2 regions of the Rossellomorea sp. DA94 genome follow, and region 2 is predicted to be linked to the other one. Evidence: predicted binding sites of a transcription regulator. Region 2 holds the regulator's gene; the other holds the start of a gene.
What was found. Region 2 encodes LexA, which represses DNA repair genes until DNA is damaged. Its sites were predicted from a motif close to CGAACATATGTTCG; they were not measured.

Region 1 (16,348 bases), 330 kb from region 2:
TGATCCAACGAATGATTATTGGCGGTGGTCACAGCATCCACTCCAACCTCCTGGAGTGTTTTAACCACTTCCTGCGGACTGTTGAATAGAGGGTAGCTTGAAACGCCAAGCTCCACACCACCCGGGGTTGATTCCTGGTTGGCAATCAGAAAATCCGGTGCAGAAAGCATATCCTTAATGGGAGAGAACATCGGTGTAAAATCATATCCATTTTGTTTCTTTGCGTCATTATAGACGGTATCATGAATGAGGATATCCCCGATTGCAGCGATGGAAGCATTGGCTTTGATCGATTTGCCCGATGCCTGCACCTCTCTGGTTGCATGAAGGAGGGAAGTTGCTTCTACTCCTTTTGTTGTGGTATTCCAGTCGGCATACTGCCTGTTTAGCAGGAAACCGATCATCAGCAGGAATGGAATACAGAGAATCATCCCTGTCATTATTCGCTTTTTATTCATATTCATCATCCTTTATTATGCTCTACTTCCATTTTACAAAAAAAGAAGTAGAAATGGGGAGAAATTTAGAGAATTCTGAAGAATATTATCATTTTTTGGACACGGTTTTTATTCATCATCTTTCTCAAATGAGAGAATGTGTATACCTGGTACGTCACACTAAAAAAAGCCACCTATGCAAAGGTATCCGAGAGTCCGGTAGCCCGTGCAAGGTTGCTTTTTCGCTAAAGCCATTTAATTTTCGGTTCGGTTTTATTTTTGATCCGGACAATATTTGCCCTGTGTCTGTAGATGACAAAGATGGTCAGGATGCCCACAACAATGATGAGTGGAATATCGCCAGTGAAGACCGAGTACGCAAAGGCCAGTACCGCTGCAATCATAGAGGATAGGGACACATATTTCGTTGCATACAAGCAAATAAAAAAGACAGCCAGTAAGATTAAGAAAAGAATGTAATTGTATCCCAGAAGGACACCAGCAGAGGTTGCAACTGCTTTTCCTCCCCTGAAGTTTGCGAAAACGGGATACATATGACCGATGACGGCGAATACCCCTGCAAGCAGCATATGTACGTCACTTGCAAACATCAATGGCAGCAAAGTGGCCAGGGTCCCTTTAAGAATATCCATGATCGTCACAATCATACCGGCTTTCACACCCAGGGTCCTGAACGTGTTCGTTCCCCCAAGGTTTCCGCTCCCATGTTCACGGATATCTTTGCCGTAGAAGGTCTTACCGATCAGTAAACCTGATGGAATGGAACCCAGTAAATAAGAAAGTATGAGTATAAGGGCAAAAATCATCATCACTGCTCCTTTGAAATAACTAATCCGTTCTTATTTTAACATGTTTTCCCTCCAATGGGGAGAAAATAAGCGAAAAAATTAGTACCTGTTCATAAAAGTAGATATTATAACTTAAAATTCCTCCTTCACCGTCATCTTATGAGACGAAGTATGGTAAAATGAACACACTTTACATAGTTGAAATGAAGGTGTACACAGATGCAAATACTTTTATCAGCTTTTCAATGGGTGGCCTTCATGGTGGCGGGATCCATCGCGGCACCCATCGCGATTGCTGACTTGTTCCAATTGTCTCCTGCCGATACAGCCGGATTCATTCAGCGGACCATATTCGTTTTGGGACTCGCGAGCCTGATCCAGGCACTCTTTGGTCATAAACTTCCGATCAATGAAGGGCCTGCAGGACTGTGGTGGGGCGTTTTTGCCATTTATGCAGGGTTTTCCGGAACTCTTTACAGCAGTCATGAAGAAGTTCTGACTGTACTGCAGGGGGGGATGATCGTCAGTGGGGTGATTTTTTTCATTCTCTCTTCCACAGGACTTTTAAAACGGTTATCCTCTTTATTCACTCCAACCATTACGTTCATTTATTTGATGCTATTAATTCTGCAATTAAGCGGATCTTTCATTAAAGGGATGTTCGGCATCCAGCATGAAGGACAATCAATGGATCCTCTAGTCCTACTGGGAAGTATTCTGACGATCCTTGCAGCCTTATACTTTTCAAGCCATAAGGTAAAGTGGATCCAACAATATTCCATCATTCTTGCCTTGATCGCAGGATGGCTCATATTCATCATCATGGGGCTTTCTGAGAGTACTTCCGTTTCAGACAGCTGGTTTTCTTTACCTCATGTGTTCGTATTCGGGGCACCAGTGTTTGATACGGGTGTCATCGTGACTTCCATTTTCATCACCTTCCTGTTAACGACGAATATGATCGCTTCCATCCGGGTGATGGAAGAGGTGATGAGAGCAAAGGGACAGCCTACATATGGACGGTATACGAAGAGCGGGTTCGCATCAGGGCTGAATCAGCTGTTCGGGGGAGTGTTTTCTGCTATCGGCTCAGTTCCCATTTCGGGGTCTGCAGGCTTTGTCGCAGCGACACGAATGTATTCCATCATCCCCTTCATCATAGGCAGCGGGATCATCATGGTCATCAGCCTGATTCCAAAGATCATGAATCTGTTCGCCAGTCTCCCTGCACCTGTAGGGTATGCCGTGACGACGGTCATTTTCATCAAGATGGTCGGACTCGCACTATCCGAATACCGTAAAGAGGAAGACATAGAAAGAATCCACTTTGTAGCGGGGATCTCACTCATTGTCGGGGTCGGAGCCATGTTTGTTCCGGCAGCGGCCTTCAAGGACATGCCGGTCGTCGTTGCTTCCATTTTGAATAATGGATTGATACTGGGGACGATAACAGCAATCCTAGTGGAACAATACATCATCAAAAAGTCCAGCAACCGATAGTGTGCTGGACTTTTTATCTTTTGAAAAGGAAGTAAGCTGTATGCCCAAGCCCCATTCATCACAAACTAATGGGGACAAGGGCATTTTCTTTTACAACATGTTTACCTTTTGTATAATGAGGGTATCCCTTCTATGTTTAGTAAAATTTCTCAGTACATAAAGCAGGTGTAAAAATGATTGAATTCCAAAATGTCACGAAAGTCTACGAGGATGGGACAGAAGCCATTAAGGGCATCGACCTCACGATTCCAAAAGGAAAGCTTGTTGCGTTGATCGGTCCGAGCGGATGCGGGAAAACGACAACGATGAAGATGATCAATAAACTGATAGCACCATCAGGGGGTACCATCCGGATTGATGGAAGGGACATTTCAGAAACGGATGAAGTGGAGCTCAGGCGGAACATCGGGTATGTCATTCAGCGGATCGGACTTCTGCCTCATATGACGATTGAAGAAAACATCAGTCTCATCCCCCGTCTAAAAGGATGGAAGAAGGAAAAATATGAAGGAAGAGTCAATGAGCTTCTTCATCTCGTTGGCCTTGAACCCGAAGTATACAAGAAAAGGTATCCACTCGAATTGAGCGGTGGACAGCAGCAGCGGGTCGGGGTGATACGTGCCCTTGCAGCGGAACCACCGATCATCCTCATGGATGAACCATTCAGCGCCCTGGACCCGATCAGCAGGGAACAGCTCCAGGATGAACTGAAAAGCATTCAAAATACGATACATAAAACCATTGTGTTCGTCACTCATGATATTGATGAGGCATTAAAAATCGCGGATGTGATTGCTGTCATGCGTGATGGTAAAATCGAACAGATCGCAGCACCCGCTGACCTTCTATCAGAACCCGCCAATGAATTCGTACGCGCCTTCATCGGTGAAAACCGACTGAGCGTTCATAAGCGGCATAAAAAGGTATCTGACATCATGAGGGATGATGAGAGGCATTTCCACGTCCTCCTTGAGGAACAGGAATACTCATTGATACCATTTGATGCCTCCATCCATGAAGCGGCAAGGCTGCTCCTGTCATCCGGTAAACCATATCTTATGGTGATAAAAGACGACAGGAAGATCGGGACCGTTACATCCAGTGACATTCTTAAGAATGTCGCCTCAGAAGGAAATAAGGAGGCGAGTTCTGTATGAATACATTTTCCCTCCTGTTCATCCAAACCATTTCAAACCGGTCGGATGCTATCTTAACAGGATTATTTGAACATCTTTATTTATCTTTTGTGTCGATTTTTATTGCGATTGCGATATCCCTGCCTCTGGGTATTTACATATCACGAAAGAAGCAATCGGCCGAATTTTTCATCGGGATCACAGCTGTTTTTCAAACCATACCAAGTCTTGCCCTTTTCGGATTTCTTATTCCCCTCCTTGGTACGGGCAGTATCACAGCGATCATTGCCCTGACGGTTTACGCACTTCTTCCGATCCTGAGGAACACATACACAGGCATAATCGGGGTGGATGAAGGCGTGATCGAGGCAGGTAGAGGAATGGGGATGACCAACTCCCAGCTGTTATTCAAAGTGGAGCTGCCGCTTGCCCTGCCGTTTATCATGGCAGGGATCCGCACTGCTACCGTACTGACAGTAGGGGTCGCCACACTTGCCACCTTTGTAGGTGCAGGGGGACTTGGAGACCTTATCTACCGAGGACTTTCCACATGGAATAATGCACTGGTCCTTGCCGGGGCCATCCCAGCGGCACTCCTTGCATTAGGTTTTGATTTCATATTAAAAATCCTGGAGAAATTGACCACACCTAAAGGACTGAAAGCACGAAAATAAAGCAATATCCAAAGGAGAGTAAGAATGAAAAAGAAATTACAAGGTTTTATCATACTCACTGTATTATCCATCCTCATCGCAGGGTGCGGAAATGGCGGGGATAAAGATACCATCACCGTTTCAGGAAAGATGTGGACAGAGCAGTTCATCCTTACGCAAATGATGGCTGAACTTCTCAAAGAAAAGACAGATCTTGATATAAAAGTCGAAGAAGGGTTAGGGGAAGTATCGATTCTCACACCAGCCCTTGAAAAAGGCGACATTGATGTCTATGTGGAATATACAGGTACCGGCCTTGAAGCGGTCTTGAAAGAACAAGCAAAAGAAGGCGCTTCAGCAGATGAAATCCTTTCACAAGTGCGTAAAGGCTATGAGAAAAAGTTCGATGTCACCTGGTTGAAGCCACTTGGCTTTGAAAATACGTATACGCTTGCTTATACCGGGGATCAGGACTTCGATGCAAAGACTTTCTCAGATATCGTGCCACTTTCCAAAGACTTGAGCTTCGGTGCACCCCACCAGTTCTATGAACGCGAAGGGGACGGATACGATGCCTTCAGTGAAGCATATGGATTCGAATTCAAAGAAAAGAAAAGCTTTGACCCGAACATTATGTATGAAGCCGTTAAGAACGGGGATGTTGACATTATTCCTGCTTTTACAACCGATGGACGGATTCAGCGTTATAAGTTAAAAACGACAGAAGATGATAAAGGATTCTTCCCACCATACGATGCTGCGCCGATCATTCGTCAAGAAGTACTGAAAGAGCATCCTGAAGTAAAGAAAGTGTTGAATGAATTATCAGGCAAAATCTCGGAAGAAGAAATGAGCGAAATGAATGCTAAAGTGGATATGGATAAACAAGATCCCAAAGATGTCGCACGTGAATTCCTAATATCCAAAGGCTTGATCAATAAGTAAGTAAAACGGGAGTGTCAATGGGGAAGAAGGTGCAGGGATGGCAAAAACGCTCCCTGACCTTTCTCTTGACACTTCCTTTTATTTAGATAATTTTATAAAATTTTGAAAAATTAAAGGGAAATATGGTATAAAAGAAGAATAGGACTTAAGAAACAGTGCAAGCATTTATCGTTAAGGATCAATGAAGGAGTGGTAAACAACCATGGAAAATCCATCACGACAAGAAATTGGAAACATCCTGAAACAATCAAAACGCATCGCCGTCATTGGTTTAAGTGATAATCCTGAACGGACATCCTATATGGTGTCTAAAGCCATGCAGGACCAGGGATATGAGATCATTCCCGTTAACCCTACCATCGAGTCGGCATTGGGTGTAAAGGCTGTATCCACCCTGAAGGAGATCGAAGGACCTGTTGATATCGTCAATGTATTTCGCCGCTCAGAATTTTTACCTGAAATCGCGGAAGAATTCGACCAGATCGATTCAAACGTATTTTGGGCGCAACTTGGTGTCATGAATGAAGAGGCATATCGCTTTTTAAAGGAACGTGGGTATACAGTCATTATGGATCGCTGTATTAAGGTTGAACATGCTTTAACCAAATAATCCTCACTCGTAACAAGCGGCTCTGACCGCTTGTTTTTTTCGTCCAGACCTCACATTGACAATGGGAATAATCCTGTGGAAACAGGACATATTTTAAGGGGTTCACGGAAAATCCATTTGCGAAAATCAAATAAAACGCTACAATAAGCAATAGTGGTTTACCTTAGAGATTGATCAAAACAGGTAAACGAACAGATGTTCTTGTGTTATAGTTAATAGAGACATAACCAATAATAGCTTACAAGAACCACACTATTACGGTTAGAGAAGTTTTGAAAGGGGAATGTTCGTGGCCAACCAGAATAAGACCATGGATTACAATGATGATGCCATTCAAGTATTAGAAGGCTTAGAAGCCGTTCGTAAGAGACCTGGTATGTATATAGGCTCTACCGATTCAAGAGGCTTGCATCATTTAGTATACGAAATTGTCGATAACTCAGTGGATGAAGCATTAGCAGGCTTCGGGAATGAGATTATTGTTACGATACATAAAGATAATAGCATTTCAGTACAAGATAAAGGCCGGGGTATGCCGACAGGAATGCATAAGCTCGGGAAGCCGACACCTGAAGTTATTCTGACTGTTCTTCATGCAGGAGGGAAATTCGGGCAGGGAGGCTATAAAACAAGTGGTGGACTCCATGGTGTAGGGGCTTCTGTTGTAAATGCACTGTCCGAGTGGCTTGTCGTCACGATCGAACGGGATGGCATGAAATATGAACAGCGTTTCACTAATGGCGGTAAGCCTGAAACCACCCTCGAAAAGATCGGAAAGACCAAAAAATCAGGCACATGTATCCATTTCAAACCCGATCCCGAGATTTTCAGTAATACCACTTATAATTACGAAACACTATGTGAACGCCTGCGGGAATCTGCATTCCTGTTAAAAGGGTTAAAAATCGAAATCATTGATGAACGTCATGATCAGAAAGAAGTCTTTCATTTCGAAAGCGGGATCCAGGCATTTGTTCAATACTTGAACGAAGAAAAAGACGTCCTTCATAACGTAGCCTTCTTTGAAGGGGAACATCATACGATTGAAGTGGAGTTTTCTTTTCAATTCAATGATGGATTTTCAGAGAACATATTATCCTTTGTAAACAATGTCCGTACTAAAGACGGAGGAACCCACGAAGCCGGCGCGAAGACGGCCATGACCCGTGTCTTTAATGAGTACGCCCGTAAAGCGGGGATTTTAAAGGACAGGGATAAAAATCTTGAAGGGACCGACATTCGTGAAGGACTGGCGAGTATCGTTTCTGTACGTATACCAGAACATCTTCTTCAATTCGAAGGGCAGACAAAAGGGAAACTGGGGACAAGCGAAGCACGATCAGCCGTTGATGCAGTCGTGTCAGAACATCTTCTCTATTTCTTAGAAGAGAACCCTGATACGAGTTCCCTTCTTATCAAGAAATCCATTAAAGCGGCCCAGGCCCGTGAAGCGGCACGTAAAGCAAGGGAAGATGCACGAAATGGAAAGAAGCGGAAGCGTTCTGAAACCGTCCTATCCGGTAAGTTAACACCGGCCCAATCCAGAAACCCCCAGCGTAACGAACTTTATCTGGTAGAGGGAGATTCAGCAGGAGGTTCTGCAAAACAAGGACGCGACCGCAAATTCCAGGCGATTCTTCCACTTCGGGGAAAAGTCATCAATACGGAAAAAGCCAAACTTCAGGACATCTTCAAAAATGAAGAAATCAACACGATCATCCATGCCATAGGCGGTGGAGTCGGTCCTGAATTCAATGTGGACGACATCAATTATGACAAGATTGTCATCATGACCGATGCGGACACGGATGGAGCGCATATACAGGTACTCTTACTGACCTTCTTTTACCGGTATATGAAACCATTGTTAGAAGCAGGAAAAGTGTATATCGCCCTTCCACCCCTGTACAAAGTGAGCAAGGGAACCGGAAAGAAACAGAAACTTGAATATGCATGGACGGATGATGAGCTTCAAGGGGCCATCTCCAAAGTGGGTAAAGGATATATGATCCAGCGTTATAAAGGTCTTGGAGAGATGAACGCAGATCAACTGTGGGAGACGACGATGGACCCCGAAACACGGGCGTTGATCCGGGTACGCATTGATGATGCTGCACGAGCAGAACGCCGTGTGACCACTCTTATGGGTGACAAAGTAGAACCTCGCCGTAAATGGATTGAAAGCAATGTAGCCTTTGGATTGGAAGAAGACGGAAGCATTCTCGAAAACGAAAACATTACGGTCCGAGAGGAGGGGTAATCAATGACAACTGTAGAAAGATATCAAGACTTACCTCTGGAAGAGGTGCTTGGCGACCGATTTGGACGTTATAGTAAATACATCATCCAGGAGCGTGCTTTACCGGATGCACGTGATGGATTGAAACCGGTACAAAGGCGTATTCTTTACGCCATGTATGTGGATGGGAACACTCAGGAGAAAGGGTTCCGGAAATCAGCGAAAACCGTCGGTAACGTTATTGGTAACTATCATCCCCATGGTGATACATCTGTGTATGATGCCATGGTACGGATGAGTCAAACGTGGAAGGTACGTAACTACCTGGTTGAAATGCATGGGAACAACGGGAGCGTGGACGGAGATCCGCCGGCAGCGATGCGTTACACTGAAGCCCGTCTTTCTGCGATATCCATGGAGCTTCTTCGTGACATCGATAAAAAAACCGTGGAGTTTGTTCCGAACTTCGATGATACATCAAGTGAACCGACTGTTTTGCCGTCACGGTTCCCGAACTTACTCGTCAACGGTTCCACCGGTATTTCGGCAGGTTATGCAACGGATATCCCGCCTCATCACCTCGGTGAAGTGATTGATGCAGCCATCATGCGGATGGTCAAGCCTGAGAGTACAGTCGATGACCTTATGACGGTCTTAAAAGGACCGGACTTCCCGACAGGGGGCATCATCCAAGGGGTTGATGGCATCCGGAAAGCCTATGAAACCGGAAAAGGAAAGGTTGTCGTCAGAGGGAAAGCAGATATCGAAAATATCCGTGGCAGCAAACAACAGATCGTCATTACGGAAATCCCTTATGAAATCAATAAAGCCAATCTCGTCAAAAAGATGGATGAATTCCGTGTGGACCGAAAAGTGGAAGGGATTGCAGAAGTCCGCGATGAAACGGATCGCGATGGGATGCGCATCGTCATTGAACTGAAAAAAGATGCGGATGCATCAGGTGTCTTAAACTACCTGTATAAAAACAGTGATCTTCAAATCACCTATAACTTCAATATGGTTGCCATACATAATAGACGTCCTAAGTTGATGGGATTACGTGAACTGCTCGATGCTTACATACAGCATCAAAAAGAAGTGGTGACCAACCGGACCAGGCATGATCTAACTAAAGCAAAGGACCGCCAGCATATCGTTGAAGGTCTTATGAAAGCACTGTCTATATTGGATCAGGTGATTGCAACTATCCGGGCTTCAAAGGATAAGCGTGATGCAAAGGATAACTTAATTCAGAAGTTCCAGTTTACAGAAGCACAGTCTGAAGCGATAGTCAGCTTGCAGCTTTATCGTTTGACGAATACAGACATTACCGCCCTTCAAGCAGAAGCGGAAGAATTGGCGAAAACGATCGAAGAACTTACGGCAATACTGGAAAGTGAAAGCAAACTTTACAGTGTGATCAAAAAAGAACTAAAAGCCATCAAAAAGCAATTTGCTGACTCCAGACGAACTCAAATCGAGGAAAAAATCGAAGAAATCAAAATCAATCTGGAAGTGCTGATTGCCAGTGAAGATGTCATGGTCACCGTGACCCGGGATGGATATATGAAACGAACCAGCCTTCGTTCTTATTCTGCATCGAATGGTCAGGATCTTGCCATGAAAGAAACAGACAGGCTCCTGGGACAATATGAAATGAATACGACAGATGTCCTTCTCGTATTTACAAACAAAGGGAACTATATTTATTGCCCTGTCCATGAGCTTCCGGATATCAGATGGAAGGATCTAGGTCAGCATGTAGGGAATATTGTCCCGATCGACCGGGATGAGCAGGTTCTTAAAGCGATTCCGATTAAGGAATTTGATCCGTCGCACTACTTACTGTTTGTCACCAAGAACGGTATGATCAAGAGGTCAGAGCTGCCTCAATATAAAGCACAACGATATTCCCGTCCGCTGGTGGGAATCAATCTTAAAGGTGACGATGAGCTCGTTGATGTCCATATAACAGATGGATCACATGATGTTTTCATTGCCACGCACTTAAGCTACGGCCTTTGGTTCGCAGAAGAAGATGTGAACATCGTCGGACCAAGGGCAGCGGGAGTGAAAGGGGTCAACCTCAAGGATGACGACTTTGTCGTATCCGGTAAGATCATAAGAGACCCAGCGAAAGACTTCATTTTCCTGGCTACGCAGCGTGGGGCCGTGAAGAAAATGAAACTGGCGGAATTCGAAAAAACGTCACGTGCTAAACGCGGAGTCATTATGCTTCGGGAATTGAAATCCAATCCTCATCGTGTAGTGAGCATAGAAGCAGTGAAAGATACAGATAAAGTAGGGCTACTAACAACTAAAGGGAAAGCAGAAGAGGTAAATGTTTCAGACCTTCGACCAAATGACCGCTATTCAAATGGTTCATTTGTGATTGATGAAGGGGAGAGCGGCTCCGTTTGTGAAACCTGGGCAGAATCCCGTACATCCGAAGTAAAAGAATAGACATTCAAAAAGCGACCAGAATTATTTCTGGTCGCTTTTTTCCATCATAAGGGTAAGGATGAATATTGAATGTATATTCATTCAATATTGTAGTACAATGCCGGTATTGGATTGTACTACAATTCATATTATTTCAAAAATATGAATCTATCTGTTGAAGAAAAACCTTTTTTTTGATAGATTAAAACAATGTCTGAATGGGTAAACATACAATGGCCCAACCATTATTTGTAAAAATAAAACAACTAGGGGGAACATTTATGGAGTTATTAACAAGTATCGTAGGCACCTTGAATGATTATATGTGGTCATACATACTAATCGTGGCATTAATCGGACTCGGATTATATTTCTCGCTACGCACACGATTCGCACAGTTCCGTTATTTAGGAGAAATGGGGAGACTATTAACGGATAAAACGACCATTTCTTCAGAAGGAAAACGAGGGATTTCTTCTTTCCAGGCATTCACCATCAGTACGGCTTCGCGAGTCGGTACCGGTAACCTTGCCGGTGTGGCAACAGCGATCGCAGGCGGAGGGCCAGGAGCTGTGTTCTGGATGTGGCTGATCGCCTTACTCGGTGGAGCAACCAGTTTCGTGGAAAGTACACTCGCTCAGATCTACAAAGTGAAAGACGGAAAGGACGGTTATCGTGGTGGGCCTGCTTACTACATGGAAAAAGGACTAAATGCTCGTTGGATGGGGATTCTGTTTGCCATCATCATCACCTTCTGTTTTGGTCTTGTATTTAACTCTGTCCAATCCAATACCATATCACTTGCTATGGAAGAAGCCTATTCATTCGATCGAATGACAGTCGGCATCATTCTGGCAGTGCTAACTGCACTCGTCATTTTCGGTGGTGTCAAGCGGATCGCGAGTGTCACTCAAATCGTCGTTCCGATCATGGCCGTTCTTTATCTGATCCTTGCTTTCTATATTCTGGTCACCAACATCACCATGCTTCCAGACATGTTTGTGGTCATCTTTGAGAATGCATTCGGTATTCGAGAAGTAGCAAGCGGCGGAGTAGGAGCAGCCATCATGATGGGAATCAAGCGTGGATTATTCTCGAATGAAGCGGGTATGGGTAGTGCACCTAACGCAGCGGCTTCTGCAGGGGTTACGCACCCTGTTAAACAAGGATTGATCCAAACGCTGGGTGTCTTCACAGATACGTTACTGATCTGTACGGCAACTGCCTTCATGATCATCTTATCCGATCAATATACAACCGGGATCGATGGCATTCAACTGACTCAGGCAGCTTTGAGCTTCCATGTGGGTGCATGGGCGGATACCTTTGTCGCTGTCGCCATATTCCTGTTCGCTTTCAGTTCAATCATCGGAAACTACTATTACGGGGAAACCAATATCGAATTCATTAAATACAGTCCGGTCTCCCTGTTTATCTATCGAATCGCTGTTCTTGGCATGGTGATATTCGGAGCCGTTGTGAAACTCGATATCGTATGGAGCTTAGCCGATTTATTCATGGGTCTGATGGCCATCATCAACTTGATTGCCATTACATTACTAGCCAAGATTGCCATTGCTGCATTAAGGGATTATAGAGAGCAAAAAAGGCAGGGGAAAGATCCTGTTTTCTACTCTGATTCGATTAGTGGGTTAAAGGGCATTGAAAGCTGGGAAGCAAAGCCTGAAGTAAGAGAACAACAATAGCAAGAATGGACCGGCCTGAATAGGGGCCGGTCTTTTTCTTATTATGTAAAAGGAATAATAAGATGGATATTGATTACATAGAATTACCTTCTCTGGAGAAAATAATGATGAATAATTTTCCACTGAGGAGAGAGAATCATGAGAAAAGAATTACTATTTGCATTCGGTGCCTTTTTTATTATGTCGCTCCATGCCATTGCCGGGAACTATTCCACTGAACCGATGGAAAAACAACCAGTAAATGAAATGACTTTAAAAGTATATAAAAAAGATGTAACCGGTGATGGTAAGAAAGATACGATCACACTCAAAGCGATTCCTTTTTCTCCTGATGCCCTGTTTCTCAAACAAATTTGGGCGGATATCAAGACGTCCAAGGGAAGCGACATCCGGATTGATTATGAGGGTGGTTATGAACCGAAAATTCAATTTGTCGATCTAAATCATGATGGTATTAAGGATATGCTGTATTCAGCTGCAACAGGTGGCAGCGGCGGCCTATACAATATGGCTCTCGATACATTGGCCGACAATAAGCTCGTCAATATCGGATTGCCTGAGCCCATTACGATTCAAGCTCAATTTGAAGATCAATACAAGGCATCCATTACGTTTGTGGATACAAACCAATCCTACACAGTGGATTTAAGCGATCGGAAAGAGGAATACGAAAGACTGGGAATTTATACCGACGGCAATCTAAATGAACCTATGGAATTAATGGTGGGACCGTATGCGTTTTTCGAACCGGTCAAAATCCTTGGGAAACGCGGAAAAGGGCTGAAGGGATATCAGCAAATCAGTGGTGCCTACCATGCTGATGGTATCGGTACAGCCACTTCTTATTGGTATTATGAAAAAGGTGAATGGAAGTTGATCAAAATCAAGTGGAAAGAAAATTGAAAGAGAACCGTTTCTAGGCAAACGTCATACTCTGTAGTAAGCCCATTACTGTAAAGGAGGCTTATGCATGAGTGAATTTAAGCCTGAAAAGTTAACGGTTCAATATCTGCCGCCTGCGTCCGTCTTTAATCCCATTGATAACAGGAAGTACACGTTAACCCATTCCGATACGACAGGCGAACTATACTTAAGTATCGGCTGCCGCTATGATCTTGAAAAGATCAATATGACCATGAGGGACGAAGTGTTGGGAGAATGGAGACGGAATCTCGGTCAATATACGCTGACCGGGACTGTATATATCAGTGGGGGGGAATTCGATCAGCAGCTTTCCAATGTACGATTCATGATCTTTAAGAAGGAGCTGCCACTGGCCCTCGCAGCAATGGTAAACGGGGATAAAGGCTTTTACACGTATTATCCATGGCTTCTTGATGCACCCATTATCATCTGTTTTGAATCCATATTCCCTGAATATCAGCAAACGCTTTATTTCGGAACACCAAGACAATATCTCATTAAATAATGCATAAGCATAGAGAGGACCGAGAGACTCTTTATGCTTTTTTTATAGTGGGAATTACCATCGAATCAGGAAATGTGATCGATTATTGGACGAAAAATCATATGGGGAGTATGAATCGTCACTCCGATATTATGTAAACTAAAGTAGCTGAATAGACAGAATCCAGTAATTAGGAAAGGAACATTAAAATAACAAGAATGCTTAAATATTTCGATTGGAAACTTAAAGAGTCAGATAATAGCATTTGAATGGTGATAAGAATTGATTCTTTATAACTTGCTTTGGATTTATAGCCAGATAACTACTGATAGGATTGAAACATTTGATAACGATATAACAAATTACAGATAATCATGATTGATCATCCTTATTTTTTCTTCTGTCTCATTATAAACAGTATACTTGTGATACGAGACTGAAATGAGTGATTTTATTTAGGTTCCTATAATTTACATTATGGTAACTAGAAAAATGACATTGCGTAAATTCACCTGCTTAGCGTAAATTCACCTGCTTAGTAAATGAAATAAAAAAACTTCACTATTATTAAGTGAAGTCTCTTACCACCTTTTTAATCAGATTGAATTGGTCCTCGAATTCTAAATCATTCCTTAACCATATATCCAATGTTTTTAGATCTATTCCAATTCCATTACATGCTTTATTTACATCAATACAATGGCTATACAACTCTAAGAAGTTCTTCTTTTTTTCTAAAATTGTTTTCGCCATACTGATTTTATTGATAAGTTCTGTAGCTTCTAAAGATTCCTTTTCAAATTCTGAATACTTCCGTTCTAAATATATTTCTTTTTCTCTGTAGATCCAATCAGCAAACATTTTTAATGATAATCTACTCACAATGAATAGTCTGTAATGATTTCTGACTAACTTCAGTTTTGTTGTGAAGCCTCTCAGGTCAAATACTGACTTCAAAGATAACAGAAAGCCTAAGGAATTGCCCACGAAGGTTACCGTATACCCTTCATAGTTCACATTCCCATCCCCATCAAAGTACCCTCTCACAAAATGACTCAAATACTTTTCTGGAATTTCCGGTATCTGAAGTGCATTTGATTTGTCACTGGTCATTCCGTGCAGGTTCATCAAGTCATATTTCATAACCTTGCTCCCAATAATAAGTGTATATACATCCGTATTATTCATCACTAATGGATGATTTGACTGAAGTTCCTCCCGAATCTGCTCTAGTATATCGGGATCCTTTTGAGAAAAACAAACCGTATGATTGCTGCTGCTGATATACCCGTCTGCAGCAAAAAACCCGAGTATATAGGCCATGTTGTTGCTCCAGGTCTTAAAGTAATCCTCATTAACCCTGTATTTTCGTTTCCAGCTCCCGTGTGGGTTTCTGACCACTTTATTCTTTTGTAATACTGAATTGATATAACGGGCGGATACATTCGCTCTCCGGGCAATTTCAGCTGTTCTTTCACCTTCTTCATACATCTTTATAATTTCAGATTTTTCTAGGGTGCATTTCTTATTTCTAGTCATATAAAGCACCACCTTTATTCATATGTACCTCTATTTTACCGAACAAACGTTCTATTATCAAAGATAGAAACTCAAAATATTTATAGACTTAGGTAAAATCATAATCATAGGTAATCATCTCACACTAAATAAATTCTCATCATAGAATATAGATAAAATCTACACCTTACACTCACAAATCGGTTAAGAAAGCTGTGATTGAAAAGATGAAAAACGGTAAACATCATCACTTTTCATTTCAAAATCTACAGGAAATCGGGATGTCATTTGACCAGGTCTTTGAACATATTGTGAAATTCATGCAATCAGAGCCAAACGGCCACTATCGATTAATGGTTGGGACTGATTCTCAAGTTCATCACTCACATACGACCTTCATAACAGGAATTGTCATCTTAAATGAAGGAAAAGGTGTGTGGGCATGTATAAGAAAACTGATAATCCCAAGAAGAATGCTGCAATTGCATGAGCGGATCTCATACGAGTTATCATTATCCGAAGAAATTGTTTCGTTGTTTACTGAGGAAAGAAAAACTCAGTTAATCGATATCGTCCTTCCTTACATTTATGCCGGAGCCTCGTTTACTATGGAGGGGCATATTGACATCGGAAATGGGAAGCAGAATAAAACGAGTAAGTTTGTAAAAGAGATGGTTTCAAGGATGGAAGCCACTGGTGTGGAACCGAAGATTAAACCTGATGCTTTCGTGGCTTCGAGCTATGCCAACCGTTATACAAAATGAGCCATCTATCCTCCCTCACTTCTTCAAACCCTCATAACAAAACGCCTGGAAAAGTATTTCCAGGCGTTTTGAATTTCATTATCTTTAAAATTCTTCATATATCTCTTGTTTTCTACCCTATATGCTTATCTTCCCAAAAAGAACATACGTTCCATTTCGATTCGACAGCCCTTTATCATTG
Region 2 (16,348 bases):
TGCAGCCACTTCATTTCCGTCACCAGGGCGAATCACTGACAGGTTAGGCATGGCACGAAGGGATGCAAGCTGTTCAACAGGTTCATGGGTAGGTCCGTCTTCTCCCACAGCGATACTATCGTGTGTGAACACATAGGTCACAGGTAAGCCCATTAGAGCCGCCAAACGGATAGCAGGTCTTAGATAGTCACTGAATACGAAGAATGTTCCACCAAATACATGAAGTCCTCCGTGTAGAGCCATACCATTCATGGCACCACCCATACCGAATTCACGGACTCCGAACCAGATATTTCTGCCTTCATAGGATTCAGGCATGAAATCTTTCTCATCTTTGATCATCGTTTTGTTGGAACCGGCAAGGTCAGCGGAACCACCGATGAATGAAGGAAGATTTTGGGCAATGGCGTTTAACACTTCCCCGGAAGAAGCTCGGCTTGCCAATGCTTTTCCTTCTTCATATACCGGGATGTCCTTATCCCATCCTTGCGGTAGTTCACCTTTGATTGCCGCTTCTAATTGAGTGGCCAGTTCAGGGTGTTCCTCTTTGTATTTAATGAATTGGTTGGCCCAATCCTGTTCTTTCTCAGAGCCAGCTTGTTGGATTTTTTCCTCAAAACGACTGTAAACCTCATCAGGCACGTGGAAATCCTGATCGAATGTCCACTTGTAGGCTTCTTTGGTAAGCTTCATTTCATCTTCACCCAGAGGTGCACCATGAACGGCAGATTTACCTGATTTATTCGGGGCTCCGTACCCAATTACGGTCTTGACCTCAATCATTGTCGGGCGGGTTGTGTCTCCTTGACCTTCTTCGATTGCCTTGGAAATTTCTTCAAGATCATTTCCATCTTCAACACGGATATACTGCCATCCGTAGGATTCAAATCGTCCCTTAACACTCTCAGAGAAGGACTTATCCAAGTCTCCGTCAAGTGAAATATCATTGGAATCATAAAGAACAACAAGGCGTCCTAATTTTAAATGTGCAGCCAATGAAGCAGCTTCAGAGGAAACACCTTCCATTAAGTCACCATCTCCACAAATGGAGTATGTAAAGTGATCGACCATATTATATTGGTCTTTGTTATATGTAGTGGCCAAATGTCTTTCAGCTAATGCCATACCAACTGCCATAGCAATCCCCTGTCCAAGCGGACCAGTTGTTGCTTCTACACCAGGAGTGTGTTTGTACTCTGGATGTCCTGGAGTCTTACTTCCCCATTGGCGGAAATTTTTAAGATCTTCCATAGAAACATCATACCCAGATAGATGAAGTAGGCTGTATAACAGCATCGAACCGTGTCCCGCAGATAAGACAAAACGGTCGCGGTTGAACCATTCTGGATTTTTAGGGTTATGATTCATGAATCTTGTCCAAAGTGCATACGCCATTGGAGCTGCCCCCATAGGCATTCCCGGGTGCCCGGAACCTGCTTTTTCAATCGCATCGATTGATAATGTACGAATTGTATTAATTGCTAATTGATCTGTGTTATCAAACATATGTCAGACATCCTTCCTTTTAATGTACCTTATTAATATTAATCTTCTTTGATAGTTTATACAACTATCTTGAATGATAACATGACTTTATGATCGTTGAAAATAAAAAACCCTTTAAATATCATAAGGGAGTAAAATGAATCAAAAAACTTCCAGGACCTTTCAAAGTTGGCCTGGAAGTTTTTTGATTAATGCATTTTTTTCTTAGTCTGTATATCTTGGATCTTTTTAGGTGTGACTTCATTTCCTTCCGGATCAAAGATTCGTGTATTTTCAATTGTTCCCTTCATCGATTGACGGAACGTTTCTAGATATTCTTTTCTAAGTTTAGTCTGTTCTTTCGCTTCCTGCTCAGTGAGTCCACTACTTTTGGACTTTTTGGCAAGTTCGTTGATTCTATTCATTTTTGATTTTGAAAGCATCTATAAAAACTCCTTTATTGCATAGTTTGCAAACTCTAAAACATTCTAGAAGCAGTGTATCACACTACCGTCATGTTACTAGAATAAAGGAGATAAAACAAGGGTTATGCATGATCACGGGACGTCATATATTCCTTGAAGCGTCTATGTACCGTAGCTTTGGATACATCGTATCCGAATCCCCTGAGAGTAGCTGCAATCTCAGCGAAGGTTAATTCATTTTTCCTTAATCGCACGATTTCCTCGACCGGGACTTCAATGCGTTCCCTTCCTTCAACATTTCCTTTGTTTTTTAAATTTTTATGAGGCTGAAAGCCATTTTCCACAGCACGCTTCATGCCCCGCTTAATCTTAAGGTTATGAAGCTTGCGTTGATATTCCTCCACCATGCTGACAATGTTGATGACCATAGAATCGGATTCGGATAAATGTAATTCACCACTATGAGTCTGACTGATGATTTTTACTTCTTCTTTTAACAGACAGTGGATAAGGGCGATCTTGGCATTTCCCCTGCCGATTCTTGTTTCGTCCTGGATAAGCACTGCCTCGATTGATTTATCCCTGACCAGATCCAAAAGTTCCAAAACACCTGGACGGTCCAATTCAAAGCCGCTCGCCTGATCCCTGATGACCGCACTTACTTCATAATGATGTTCGTTTGCCAATTTAACCAGTTCTTCTTCCTGCCGCTCCAATGATGTTTCCTGTGTGTTTTTCTTGGTACTTACCCTGCAGTATATGACTGCTTTCATCTTCTATCCCTCTATTCTTCGTTCATGACCAGTTCGAAATCTGATTGAGTTGATATTGTTTGATTTTCAATAGGTAAAACAAGTGATTCACCAGGCTTGATGGCAAAAGAATTCAATTCGTTCTCTTCCCCAACCCAGGCGATAAATTCTTCCACTGTCATAGAATATTCTTCATTATACTGTTTGGCAATAGTCCAAAGAGTATCACCCTCCTCTACTGTGATACTTTTGTAGGAAGGCTGATTAGTCATATTGATTAATAAATAGCAAGCTGCCGAAAGGACTAAAACAAATAATATAATAATGTAAGAGAATCGATTCCAAATATGTGTTAACATAAATATTACCCCCATACGAATGTTTGTTCTGTTTTGTTGATTTCATTGTAATACGAACACTCGTTTGGTGTCAACAAAATTCGAACTTATGTTTGTATCAATAATCGTGACATGCTATAATGGGAACATAAGATCTATAATAGAGGTGCGTGAACATGACAAAATTGTCGAAGAGACAGCAGGACATACTACAATATATTAAAGTTGCAGTCAGAGAAAAAGGGTATCCCCCTTCCGTACGTGAAATCGGGGAAGCTGTCGGACTTGCTTCCAGTTCCACTGTACACGGACATTTAGCGAGGCTTGAAAGTAAGGGTCTGATCCGTCGTGATCCGACTAAACCGAGAGCGATCGAAATTCTGGACCTTGAAGAAGATACGATTCCGCGACAACGTGTAGTAAACGTTCCTTTAATCGGTAAAGTTACAGCAGGTCAACCGATTACGGCTGTTGAAAATGTGGAAGAATTTTTCCCATTGCCCGAGCGGATGGCCCCTTCTGATGAGCAGGTCTTCATGCTTGAAATCATGGGTGACAGTATGATCGAAGCCGGCATATTGGATGGGGATTTTGTCATTGTTCGCCAGCAGCAGACAGCGAACAACGGAGATATCGTCGTTGCCATGACCGATGAAGATGAAGCAACGGTAAAACGTTTCTTTAAAGAAAAGGATTATGTACGTCTGCAGCCAGAGAACTCAACAATGGAACCAATCATTTTGCGAAACGTCTCCATTTTGGGTAAAGTGGTAGGGGTGTATCGTCAAGTTCACTGATAATAGCATCGGTATGCATGGATAAGACGCTTATCATTATAATGAAAAAGCCTGAGGTTGGAAGCCGAAATTTCCATCCTCAGGCTTTTTTCATATCGTTTCCTTCCCAGATTCCCTTCTCAACCCGAACTTCGTGCAAAAAACCCTCAACGATATATCGTTGAGGGTTTCTGGTCATTAATACATTTGAATGTACTGTTCACGCTCCCAAGGGTGTACTTGTGTACGGAACATATCCCACTCGATTTCCTTCGCTTCCACGAAGTGTTCGAATATATGTTCGCCAAGGGACTTAACAATGACTTCATTTGTTTTTAATGTTTCAAGAGCCGCATGTAATGTTGCAGGAAGATCCACGATACCTGCTTCTTCACGCTCTTTTTTGTCCATTACATAGATGTTGCGGTCAATCGGCTTAGGAGCCGGTAGGTTATTCTTGATTCCATCTAATCCTGCGGCAAGTAATACAGCCATAGCAAGGTAAGGGTTTGCTGCAGGGTCGACACTTCGGACCTCAACGCGTGTACTTAACCCACGGGAAGCCGGGATACGGATTAACGGGCTACGGTTACGTGCAGACCAGGCAACATAACAAGGTGCTTCGTATCCTGGAACTAAACGCTTGTATGAGTTGACAGTCGGGTTCGTGATAGCTGTAAAAGCAGTGGCATGCTTAATGATACCAGCAAGGAATTGACGGGCAGTATCACTTAGTTGCAAGTCACCTTTTTCATCAAAGAAAGAGTTCACTCCATTTTTGAACAGGGACATATTACAGTGCATTCCTGAACCATTTACACCGAATAATGGTTTCGGCATGAATGTAGCGTGCAAACCGTGTTTACGGGCAATCGTTTTAACTACCAGTTTGAATGTCTGAATATCATCACAAGCTTTTAATGCATTTGCATATTTGAAATCGATCTCATGTTGTCCAGGAGCTACTTCATGGTGAGATGCTTCAATTTCAAAGCCCATTTCTTCAAGTTCTAAAGCGATATCACGACGGCAGTTCTCCCCTAAATCGGTAGGGGCGAGGTCGAAATAGCCACCGTTATCATTTAATTCCAATGTTGGTTCGCCATTTACATCTAATTTAAAGAGGAAGAATTCCGGCTCTGGCCCAAGATTGAAGTCAGTGAACCCAAGTTCCTCCATTTCACCTAAAATACGTTTTAGGTTATTACGGGGATCTCCCTCAAACGGAGTGCCATCCGGATTGTAAATATCACAGATCAGACGGGCTACCTTCCCTTTTTCAGCTGTCCAAGGGAAAACCAACCATGTGTCTAAATCAGGGAAAAGATACATATCTGATTCTTCGATACGGACAAATCCTTCAATGGAAGAACCATCAAACATCATTTTGTTATCTAAAGCTTTTTCAAGCTGACTAAGAGGGATTTCTACGTTCTTGATCGTCCCTAAAATGTCGGTGAATTGTAGTCGAATAAACTTAACTCCCTCTTCATTCGCTAATCTTAACACATCATCTCTAGTATACTTTGCCATTTACGTAATTCCTCCTCAAGTTTATTAAAGGGTTTATTTAATGAAAGAAGCGGGACATATCTCCTTGACGCAGAGATGATCGATTGAACCGACCGGAATGGATCAATTCATTGCGAAGTAATTTACGCAGCTCGTCGTCAGATAGATCCTGTCTTGCTTTTTCTTCCTTTTCATTACTTACGTCAGATACGACTTTGTTTTCATTATGGCCGGACACAGAAAAGATCTTCTTAATCCCTGCCATGTTGATACCTTGATCTAACAGATCCTTTACTTCTAATAACTTATCAATGTCATTCAAGGAAAAGAGCCGACGATTCCCCTCGGTCCTTGCCGGGTTTATCAGTTGATGCTCTTCATAGTATCGAATCTGACGAGCCGTTAAGTCCGTGAGCTGCATGACAATACTGATTGGAAATAATGCCATCGTTCGACGAATTTCACTTCCGCTCATCTTGATTCCTCCTTTTATTTTCCTTCTTGAATTCATTATATGTAATGTCAGGAGTTCTGTCAATCAAATGTTAGATTTTCTTACATAAGTAATCAAAAGAATTGGATAGTCCACTTTAGACTATCCAATTACTCCTTTAATATCCTTTTTATATGGTGATTAAACCTTTTTCAATTAAGTTGTCCACCGCTGAGCAAACGGCGATTTTCACATGGGAGTATGTCAACCCGCCTTGAACATAAGCTATATAAGGTGGTCTTATAGGTCCATCCGCCGATAGTTCAATGCTTGCTCCCTGAATGAACGTACCCGCGGCCATGATGACATCGTCCTCATAGCCCGGCATATAGTTCGGATACGGTGTGAAATGAGAATTGATCGGTGAGGCTGATTGGATTGCCTGACAGAAAGCGATCATCTTTTCCCTGTCATCAAATTGCACCGATTGTATTAAGTCCGTGCGCCTGGCATGAGGCGAAGGGTCTGTATTCATGCCAAGACCGGTCAGTAGTGCAGACGTGAAAACCGCTCCCTTTAATGATTGTGCGACCACATGAGGCGCCAAAAAGAATCCTTGATACATTTCTTGAAGACTGTAGAGAGATGCCCCTGCCTCCGCTCCGATTCCCGGCGAGGTCATCCTGAAGGAACATGCTTCTACATATTCTTTCTTTCCGACGATATATCCACCTGTTTTCGCAAGGCCACCACCAGGATTTTTAATAAGGGAGCCCGCCATTAGATCCGCCCCGACGTGACAGGGTTCTTTCACTTCGACAAATTCCCCGTAGCAGTTATCTACGAATACCACAATTCCTGGATCAATTTCTTTAATGAAATCAATCATTTCCTTTATTTCTTCAATTGTAAAGGATGGGCGGTTGGCATACCCTTTTGATCTCTGGATCCCAACCATCTTTGTCTTTGTAGTAATGGTCGTTGCCACCTTTTCAAAATCGACTTTTCCAGACTCATCTAAATCAACGCTCTGATAGTCGATATGGAAGTCTTTGAGTGAACCTGTACCCTTCCCTCGGCTTCCTACAATTTCTTCTAATGTATCATATGGTTTCCCTGTTATGTACACGAGTTCATCTCCCGGCCGGAGTATACCGAACAAAGCGATGGAGATGGCATGGGTACCAGAAATGATCTGAGGTCGCACAAGTCCTGCCTCGCCTCCAAACACGTCTGCGTATATGCTTTCCAGGGTGTCCCTTCCTGTATCGTCATAGCCATATCCTGTGGAAGGGATGAAGTGAGAATCGCTTACCCGGTGCTTCTGAAACGCTCTCAAAACGTTGAACTGGTTGCTTTCAGACCGTTCATCGATTTTTTTATGTATGTCTTTGATCTCTGCTTCCACTTTCGTCACAAGTGATTGTAATGCCGTTCCATTTACTAATTGTTCAAACATTTGGTGTTGTTTCCCTTCTACTTTTGAAATTTCTTGATGCTTCCTGATATCGGATGATCTTCAAGGTGAAATCCGGTCATTTCATATACTTGACTCGCTTCTTGGAATTCCAATTTTCTCAAGATGGTTTCACTCTTTAATTGGGATAGCAGCTTCCCTTCATTCACAGGGATAAGTACATGATAAGGTATCATTTGATTCTTTACGATTTCTTCTATCTTAATCAGCAGCTTCCCTCGGTCTTCTTCGTTCAAGGCACTTATGAGGATGGTGTCTGATTCACTGTCGGGAACAAATTCGGGATCCATCGCATCCCGCTTGTTGTATACCGTTAGCTGCTGCAGTCCATCCATTTCCAGGTCTTTCAATAAGGATTGCACTGTCTTTTCGTGCTGACTGTAGTCAGGATTTGAACTATCCACAATATGAAGAAGGAGATCTGCCTCCTTTACTTCTTCAAGGGTAGATCGAAATGCCGCAACCAATGTGGTCGGTAAATCTTGAATGAACCCTACGGTATCTGTCAGTAACGTGGAATATCCACTTGGCAAAGGCATTTTCCTCGTCATCGGATCCAAGGTAGCAAATAATTGATTTTCTTCATAGGAATCAGCCATTGAAATCCGATTGAACAACGTGGATTTTCCAGCGTTTGTATATCCGACGAGTGCAATCTGGAAAGCTTTGTTCCGTTTCCTTCTCCCGCGGTACCTTTCTCTATGATCAACTATGGTTTGTAATTGCTTCTTAATATCGTCAATCCTCTTATGGATGTGTCGACGATCACTTTCGAGCTTCGTTTCACCTGGCCCCCTGGTGCCTATCCCGCCGCCCAGCCTTGAGAGGGACGCCCCCTGCCCGATGAGTCTCGGCAGCAAGTACTGAAGCTGTGCAAGTTCTACTTGTAATTTCCCCTCTCTTGAGCGGGCACGCTGTGCAAAAATGTCCAATATCAGTTGTGTCCGGTCAATCACCCTGCCGTTTAGTTCCTTTGATAAGTTCCGAATCTGACTGGGGGATAGTTCATCATTAAATATGATGATGTCCGCTTCAAATTGTTCTTCCAACAGGACCAGTTCCTCCAGTTTACCCTTTCCGATATACGTACTTGGATGGACCCTGTCACGCTTTTGAATCAAGGTGGCGGCAACTTTTCCTTGAGCTGTTGCTGTCAGCTCCTCAAGTTCCATTAAACTATACTGAAAACGCAGGTCATCATCGTCCAGTTGACATCCCACCAGAATGACTTTTTCTAGATTTTCATTCTTCAAAAAACAACCTTCTTTCTTTCCGTTTCATTCTATTTTCCATCATATCAAATCCGCATCGTAATCTCTATGTAAAAAGCAATGAAAAATGGTTGCAAATAAGCACATACGTGTTAAAATCAGTATGTTTGATTATGACATAACACCACTTCAAGATTCTACATAATGGCATGTAGCATATTGTAATAGGGTGAGGAGGAATGTGTATGACGTGGGAAGTACTGAGTATCATCGGTACCATTGCTTTTGCTATTTCAGGAGCTATCATTGCCATGGAAGAGGAATATGATATCCTCGGTGTTTATATATTAGGGATTGTCACGGCATTCGGTGGAGGCGCCATCCGGAATTTACTGATTGGTGTTCCCGTTTCCGCTTTATGGGAGCAGGGAATGTTGTTTCAGATTGCCCTTCTCTCGATTACAGCGGTCTTTCTGTTCCCCAATAACCTTTTAAAACATTGGAGGAAGTGGGGGAATTTCTTTGACGCGATCGGTCTATCGGCTTTTGCGATTCAGGGGGCGTTATATGCTTCTGAAATGAACCACCCCATCAGTGCAATCATCGTGGCTGCCGTTTTAACCGGTAGTGGTGGTGGAATGATCCGTGACCTTCTGGCTGGACGGAAACCTTTAGTCCTCAGATCGGAAATATATGCAGTATGGGCAGTTTTATGTGGAGCTGCGATTGGACTTGGTATAGTCAATTCAGCGTTAGAGCTATATACCCTTTTCATCATTACAACCGCTTTACGGGTGCTCTCCTACCTATATAAATGGAGGTTACCGAATAGAAGTTTACGGGCTCATGTTTAATCATAAAAATGCATTCACAAGTGAATGCATTTTTTTGTTTTTCGATTTACTAAGTATGGTGATCCGACGCTGTTTTAGTAAAGACCAGGTCATTGCTGCGTATGGTTAATAAATCATGTCGATCGTAGCAATTCTCCAACAACAGCCTCATCGCTTGAGATCGTATCGATTTTTCAAGTACATTCCGAACATACCGCCCATTTGAAAACGCCATTGGAGATAATGTGTTTTTCGCTGCACTTAAATGTTCACGGATCTTTCTTTCGGCATCATGACTCAATAAATATTGCTTTTCATCCAGCATCCTTTTGCCGATTTCCATCAACTGATCCACAGAATAATCAGGGAAATGAAACACAAGGGGAAATCGTGATTGGAGACCCGGATTCAAGGTAAGGAAGTGCTCCATTTCCCTTGAATACCCTGCCAGGATCAGGATAAAATCATGCTGCCTATCTTCCATATGTTTCACAAGAGTATCGATGGCCTCTTTTCCAAAATCCTTTTCTCCACCTCTGCCCAGTGAATATGCCTCATCAATGAATAGGATCCCTCCCAGTGCTTTTTTTACCAAATCCCTTGTTTTCTGTGCCGTATGACCAATATACTCTCCGACCAGGTCAGCCCTCTCTGCCTCGATTAAGTGTCCTTTCGAAAGCACATTCATCTTTAAGAACAGTTTTCCGATGATTCTCGCCACCGTCGTTTTACCAGTGCCCGGATTCCCTTTAAACATCATATGAAGAGCTTGTTTCCCTGCCTTCAGACCCATGGCTTCCCGTTTTTTATTCACATATATCCATGCATAAATTTCTTTCACCATTTTTTTCATTTCTTCCATTCCGACAAGGGAGCCAAGTTCTTCTTCAATTTCTTTCAACGCTACATGTTCTTGTGGAAGGGACTGAGGAGCCGAATCTACCGTTTCGCGTACTGAACTTCTTTTTTGTGAATTCAATACTATACTGATTTGACCGTTATTTTTCATTCTCATTGGTTGATCCAAAGATTTCACCTCACCATTCTAAAGACAATATACACATCTAAGATATAAGGGTGATAAACGCCTGTCGTTTTATCTTATTTTTTTCGACAAATAAAAAGAATCCTGTCTATTCCTGCGCTTTCCCGAGAAATAAATAGAATTACGCTGTGAATGCATTTTTCATTTCGGACTCACTTATCTTTTGGAATACAATTTGATACTCTACAAAAGCCCCTTGGTGATTACTTTTCAGGGTCGATTTTTTTATTTTTAAAGACATAGGGTGATGAAGATTTAAGCCTCTCTATTATCCTATTCACTTACTGTACATTTCATTAATTATTCTTGCATTCAACAATCGGACCCAATATAAAAAGCTGCCACAGAGGGCAGCTTTCACACGAACATTAATTTTGTTCTTCAAAATTTATTTGAACATTTCGCTGCGGGGCGAATGTTGAAATGGCATGTTTATATACCAGTTGCTGTTTACCTTCTGTTTCAAAAAGGACGGTAAAATTATCAAACCCCTTTACCTGACCGCGAATCTGGAAGCCATTTAAAAGGAATACCGTTACGAGTGAACCGTCTTTTCGCAATTGATTTAGGAATTGATCTTGGATATTAATGGATTGTTTCATGGTTAGTCCTCCTCTTCTATCTCTACATTACTTATTCGACTTTAATTGAAGCTTTCCTGCAATAAATTCTGAAATGTCCTCAATATTTTTGCTGTGCAAACTTTCTTCTGTCATATCGTACCAGGCAACATCCATTTTGTTTCGGAACCAGGTAAGCTGGCGTTTGGCGTACCTTCTGGAGTTTTGCTTAAGGTTCTCTATGGCCGTCTCCAGGCTGACGGTACCTTCGAAGTAGTCATAAAGTTCTTTATATCCTATCGCCTGTACAGATTGAACGCCTCTCAGGCCACCATCATATAACGCTTTCACTTCTTCTAAAAGTCCTTCTTGCATCATCAGGTCTACTCGAAGATCGATTCTATCATACAGTTTCTCCCGATCCATGGTTAAACCAATTAACGCAACATCATATTGCAGCTCATGGGTTTGGGAGCTTTGATACTCACTCATCGTCTTACCGGTACAATGTAAAATCTCCAATGCACGGATCACACGCCTCGTATTATTAGGATGAATGTTCCCAGCTGAAACCGGGTCCACCTTAACCAGCTTATGATGAAGACGATCTGTTCCATGCTTTTCAAGCTCTGCTTCTAACTTTGCACGATAATGTTCATCGCCTGGTGTTTCTGTGAATTGATAATCATATAGGACTGACTGGATGTAAAGACCCGTTCCACCCACAATCAAAGGGATTTTCCCCCGTGAATGAATGTCGGATATTTTCTTTCTTACAAGATTTTGAAACTCCGCCACTGAAAAAGAGTCTTCTGGGTCTTTTATATCGATCAAGTGGTGGGGTACACCTTCCATCTCTTCTTCCCTGATTTTTGCAGTTCCGATGTCCATCTTCTTATAGATTTGCATGGAGTCCCCACTAATGACTTCCCCATCGAATCTTTTTGCAAGGCTTATGCTTGTACTGGTTTTCCCTACAGCAGTCGGACCAATAAGGACAATCACTTTCTCTTTATTCATTCTTGTCATACGTTCACTGCTTTCTATGTAACTGTTTCTTTACATATTATCGTACCATAATAATAGAAGGTTTGAAATCACATCTTGTCAGTATTTCCATTTACACCGGTCTTATTCAAAAACAATTTGCCATGGAGTGAATGTACCCTTTACTTACCATAATAAAACGTTCTGATTGTACCGAGAAAAATAAAACTGCTTAAAGGGAATTCCCTTTTAGCAGTTTAGACTTGTTATGGTTTTAGTATCAATTGATCTCCTTTCGAGCCTGCAAGTGAGGTTTTATGATAATCTCCATTTACCCAAGCGTCAATTTGATCTTGATACCATTCACTCTTGTAATGACCCGCCTGTCCCGGGCCGACAATATGATAGCCGTTCTCCATATCGGAAGTATCGATCGCGAATCTCCATGAAGCTCCGTGATTCACGATACCTTCGTCATTATAACTTGCAGCTTCCACTGTGACCCTGCTCCCACCTACAGGTACAGGATCTTTTTCATTTAAGAACCTTTTTAAAATAGGGGAAGCGCTTGACAATGGATGTTCGAAGTAGACTCTATGGTACATTCCCCACTCCCATTCTTCCATGGAAGATCCATATGCTTCCTCAAGCTCGCTCAGTGCACCTCCAAGGGATTTAGCCAAAAATGTCTCGTATCCTTCTTGATCTGCAAACCACTCGGACTCCTCTCCTTTATGAGCTTTTCGGATGAGTTCATCCACAACACTTTGACGCCCTTCAAAGAGCTTCATCATATCATCCGGTACATCCTTTTCAAAAAGTCCCGTTGATATTTCGTTCATCCACTGATGAAAGATCAGGGGTGCAGCCAAATCTTTATCATCCAAATAATTCCATGATTTCAACATCTCAATGGCTTTCCTTTGATCACCATTCAATGAAACGGATTCCATATCCTTAATAAGGATAGGAACAAATTCCCGTGCATGCAAATTCAATTGATCCATTTGCAATGCTTTCATATCAGAAATCGTCAGATCACTTTTTCCTTCTAAGTATTCTGAGATTCTCATATATCGATACGGTTGTGCCCAGTGATGACTGATATGGTAAGGATAATCATCTGTTACAACTTTATTATTCGCTGTTGCCACATAGCCTGATTCAGGGTTGATCACTTTCGGAAGTTCGTCAAAGGGAATGAAGCCCTGCCAGTCATAATCAGGGTCCCATCCTGGAACAGGCAGTAGCCCATCCCCTTTTTTCCTGATCGGAATCTTTCCATTTGCCTTGTATGCAATCGTGCCATCTTTAGAAGCAAATACGAAATTCTGGGTAGGAACATGAAAGTCTTCCAAGGCTTCTTCGAATTCGTCCCAGTTCTTCGCCTTATTGATATTGATGATGGCGGAGAGCTCAAGACTCGGATCCAAAGCGGTCCATCTCATGGACATTACTTCTTTTGCCTCATCTTGATGAGCAAACTCCGAAATCACCGGCCCATGCCTCGTTATGGTGACTTTATAAGGTATGGTCCCACCATCTTTTACCTTGATCGGTTCTTGTACGATGGTTGCCTTTTCCCATTTCCCATCATACAAAAACAGATTGGGATCTTCCTCGCTACGCTTTTCAATATACAAGTCCTGTACATCGGGACCTGTGTTGGTGACCCCCCATGCAATCTGTTCATTATGGCCCAGGATAATCCCGGGAATTCCGGCAAAGATCACTCCACTTACATTGACTTCAGGTGATTCGAGCTGCATTTGATACCATATGGAAGGTGTCCCCAGTGATAGATGTGGATCATCTGCCAGTAATGGCTTTCCGCTTTTTGTCTTATCTCCGCTGACAACCCAGTTATTGCTTCCGTTAAATTCCGGCGGTATGACTGCTGCAGCGAATGATTGCTTGAAATCAATCTGTGGCTCTCCTATATCTGAGAGAATGGTAGGCGCATCTTTCGGATAAGTCGGAAACAGGTCATAAGCCTTCTCCTTCGACAGATTATCCAGCGCCCAATACCTGAAGGCCTGGCCCTGCCAATGCCCCCCCAAGTCGAAAGCCATATATTTCCCTATGGTCAAAGAATCAATCGGTGTCCATTTCTCAGGTTTGTAGCCTAATAGAGTGAATTCAATAGGGAGCCTTCCCCCATCCTGGGCTTCTTCCATGTATGCATTGACTCCCTCGGCATACCATTCCAGAAGCTGCTTTGCTTCGTCAGGGTAGGCTGTAAAGGATACCTCCGCTGCCCTCCTCAAACCAAATGTCCGGAAGAACTTGTCCCGATCAACCGCCTTCTCTCCGACGACTTCACTCAATCTTCCCGATGCCTGGCGCCTGCTTAAATCCATTTGGAACAAACGATCCTGCGCTTGAACATACCCTTGTGCCATATAAAGATCTTTTTCATTTTGAGCCTGAATATGTGGTACGCCATCTTTGTCTCTTATGATTGTCACTTCCTTTGATAATCCCTTCAGTGTAAGGGTTCCGGTTGTAACGGGAAGAGACCTGTCAATATAATAATTTGCAAAGATCAACAGTCCGAGGAGGATAAACAATATACTCCCTGCGGTCCACAGCGTTATTTTCAAACGTTTATTCTTTTTCTGATGCTGAAGCTCAATGCCTCCATCCATTCTAATTTCCCCCAGTTTATATATAGAATTTTCTGAAAAATAATTATATCTTTAATATTAGCCTTTCAGGAGAAAAATCCTGCTCTCAAAAGGGAGAATTTTCATAGTGGACGAATCAACAGCAAAATAATAAAAGCATTCGATTGAATGGGGATCAATTGAATGCTTATTATTTCTTACCTTATTTTAGCAATGATTCCATTATGAACTTTAATGTACCCGTGCTGTAAAATATCCGCCCCATTTTCATATAAATACAGACCCATCTGTTCGATGGTCATCAATTCCCTGTACGTGTGGTTCATCACATCCGCCATCACTTCGTAATAGACTTTGGATTTAAGCTGAGCCCTTGGTGTAGTCAGGACCATGTATCCATTTGGCTTCAAAAATTTCCGATGCCACTCTATCACTTCTGACTTATAATCATCGGGAAAATGTTCTAATAGCCCAACACTCAAAACGATGTCAAACTCCCTTCCGAACGATAAGTCCCTGATATCCGAGACGATGTATGTTGTCTTAAAGTCACCTTTATAATACGTTTTCCATCCACCTGTGGAGGGATTTGGCCCGAGGAATGGGTACGTTTCCGGAAATTCCCGATACCGGATATCACGACAAAACGAATCATAATCGACCATCACGATTTCACTGCCGGGATAGAGGGCTGAAAGCTGCATGGCTTCATACCCTTCAGCTGCCCCTAAAAATAATATTTTCGGCTTAACGACATCCAGTCCGCTGAATAAGGCCCTCTTCCCCCTGGGATCCCACACACCATCCTGAATTCTGTGCACATAATTCCAGAGATGCAGCCTGAAGTGATCCCCTAATGCTTCCGTGGATTCTTTTATATTTAATTTCAAAGCATTCCTGACGATGCGACTTCTACTTTCCTTCGTTTCTGCAGGCACATCTTTCACAAACCATTCATGGAAAGAGCGATTAAACATTTCCCAAGACGTATGGACGGGTAGTGATTTTCCTTTTTCTTTTTCCCAATCCTTTTTTTCTTTAGCAAAGGACGTCACCTCATAAGGCCGACCAACGTCCTTCCAAGTTAATGTGGACCAATCCCTGACCCCCTTCAACTTTACAAATTTATTATATTCCTTTTCAGAAAACTGCCTTTTATCCACTCGATAAGATGCCGTCAAATATGTTTCTTCCTGAACAGATTCATTGTTTAAAGACGTTTCAACTTCAATCATACTTCTTCCCCCTCAAAAAAAGAGCGCTTACATCCTTTCTATATACATTAAAGAAAAGACTTGAAAATCCTCTATTAGCATGAATTTTCATCTGGTTACCATAATATTATTATTGTAACTTTTCATAGAAACTCCTCTTCGTTTATCCGTATTAGGATTATGGGTAGAAGATAGTTAGGAGGTGAGGGTCTTGAGTTTTGATTATGACATGGATTTTGATTCCATTGATTTTCGTAAACACCCTGAAAAATACCGTGTAGGCCGCGGGGAACAAGGCGTTTTACTTGTAGAGCCCTATAAAAGCGAAATCCTTCCAGAATGGCGTTTTAAAACACCGGATATTGCAGAAGAATCCTCAAGTACCATTTATCGCATGTTTCTTCAATATAAGGAGGAGAATGATTTTGTGGGAATGGATATGGCAAGGAAATTCCTTCAGATGGGCTATACGAGGGCCAGAAGGTACGCCAATTATCCTGGGGGAAAAAAATACGATAACGATGGGGATATCAATGATCGAAAGATAGATGAACAGAAAGCTGAATCAGCCGCCATATTTGAGGAGAAATGGAAATTGGCGAGAGAGGATGAAGACTATCTGACAAGAAAAAAGGAACATCAAAACAAATATGGTTGAATGGGGATGAACCTT

Region 1: the regulator LexA is predicted to act here: its motif matches at 6,279-6,292, upstream of parE (DNA topoisomerase IV subunit B).

Annotation. Positions count from the first base shown of each region.
Region 1 covers NZ_CP122397.1:2,407,367-2,423,714, forward strand. The annotation lists gene P8596_RS12490 (CapA family protein) at 1-458, opposite strand, end outside; gene plsY (glycerol-3-phosphate 1-O-acyltransferase PlsY) at 683-1,267, opposite strand; gene P8596_RS12500 (purine/pyrimidine permease) at 1,466-2,746, shown strand; gene P8596_RS12505 (ABC transporter ATP-binding protein) at 2,920-3,903, shown strand; gene P8596_RS12510 (ABC transporter permease) at 3,900-4,556, shown strand; gene P8596_RS12515 (ABC transporter substrate-binding protein) at 4,581-5,480, shown strand; gene P8596_RS12520 (CoA-binding protein) at 5,683-6,090, shown strand; gene parE (DNA topoisomerase IV subunit B) at 6,380-8,350, shown strand; gene parC (DNA topoisomerase IV subunit A) at 8,354-10,792, shown strand; gene P8596_RS12535 (alanine/glycine:cation symporter family protein) at 11,053-12,477, shown strand; gene P8596_RS12540 (YybI family spore inner coat protein) at 12,616-13,380, shown strand; gene P8596_RS12545 (staygreen family protein) at 13,448-13,906, shown strand; gene P8596_RS12550 (LAGLIDADG family homing endonuclease) at 14,453-15,424, opposite strand; gene P8596_RS12555 (ribonuclease H-like YkuK family protein) at 15,631-16,167, shown strand; gene P8596_RS12560 (long-chain-fatty-acid--CoA ligase) at 16,343-16,348, opposite strand, start outside.
Region 2 covers NZ_CP122397.1:2,072,592-2,088,939, reverse strand. The annotation lists gene tkt (transketolase) at 1-1,506, opposite strand, end outside; gene P8596_RS10775 (DUF896 domain-containing protein) at 1,695-1,928, opposite strand; gene P8596_RS10770 (YneB family resolvase-like protein) at 2,033-2,683, opposite strand; gene yneA (cell division suppressor protein YneA) at 2,695-3,021, opposite strand; gene lexA (transcriptional repressor LexA) at 3,177-3,797, shown strand; gene glnA (type I glutamate--ammonia ligase) at 3,975-5,309, opposite strand; gene P8596_RS10750 (MerR family transcriptional regulator) at 5,347-5,763, opposite strand; gene P8596_RS10745 (methionine gamma-lyase family protein) at 5,912-7,180, opposite strand; gene hflX (GTPase HflX) at 7,198-8,451, opposite strand; gene P8596_RS10735 (trimeric intracellular cation channel family protein) at 8,655-9,263, shown strand; gene spoVK (stage V sporulation protein K) at 9,313-10,269, opposite strand; gene hfq (RNA chaperone Hfq) at 10,656-10,889, opposite strand; gene miaA (tRNA (adenosine(37)-N6)-dimethylallyltransferase MiaA) at 10,917-11,876, opposite strand; gene P8596_RS10715 (penicillin acylase family protein) at 12,101-14,470, opposite strand; gene P8596_RS10710 (class I SAM-dependent methyltransferase) at 14,659-15,696, opposite strand; gene P8596_RS10705 (DUF4385 domain-containing protein) at 15,887-16,333, shown strand.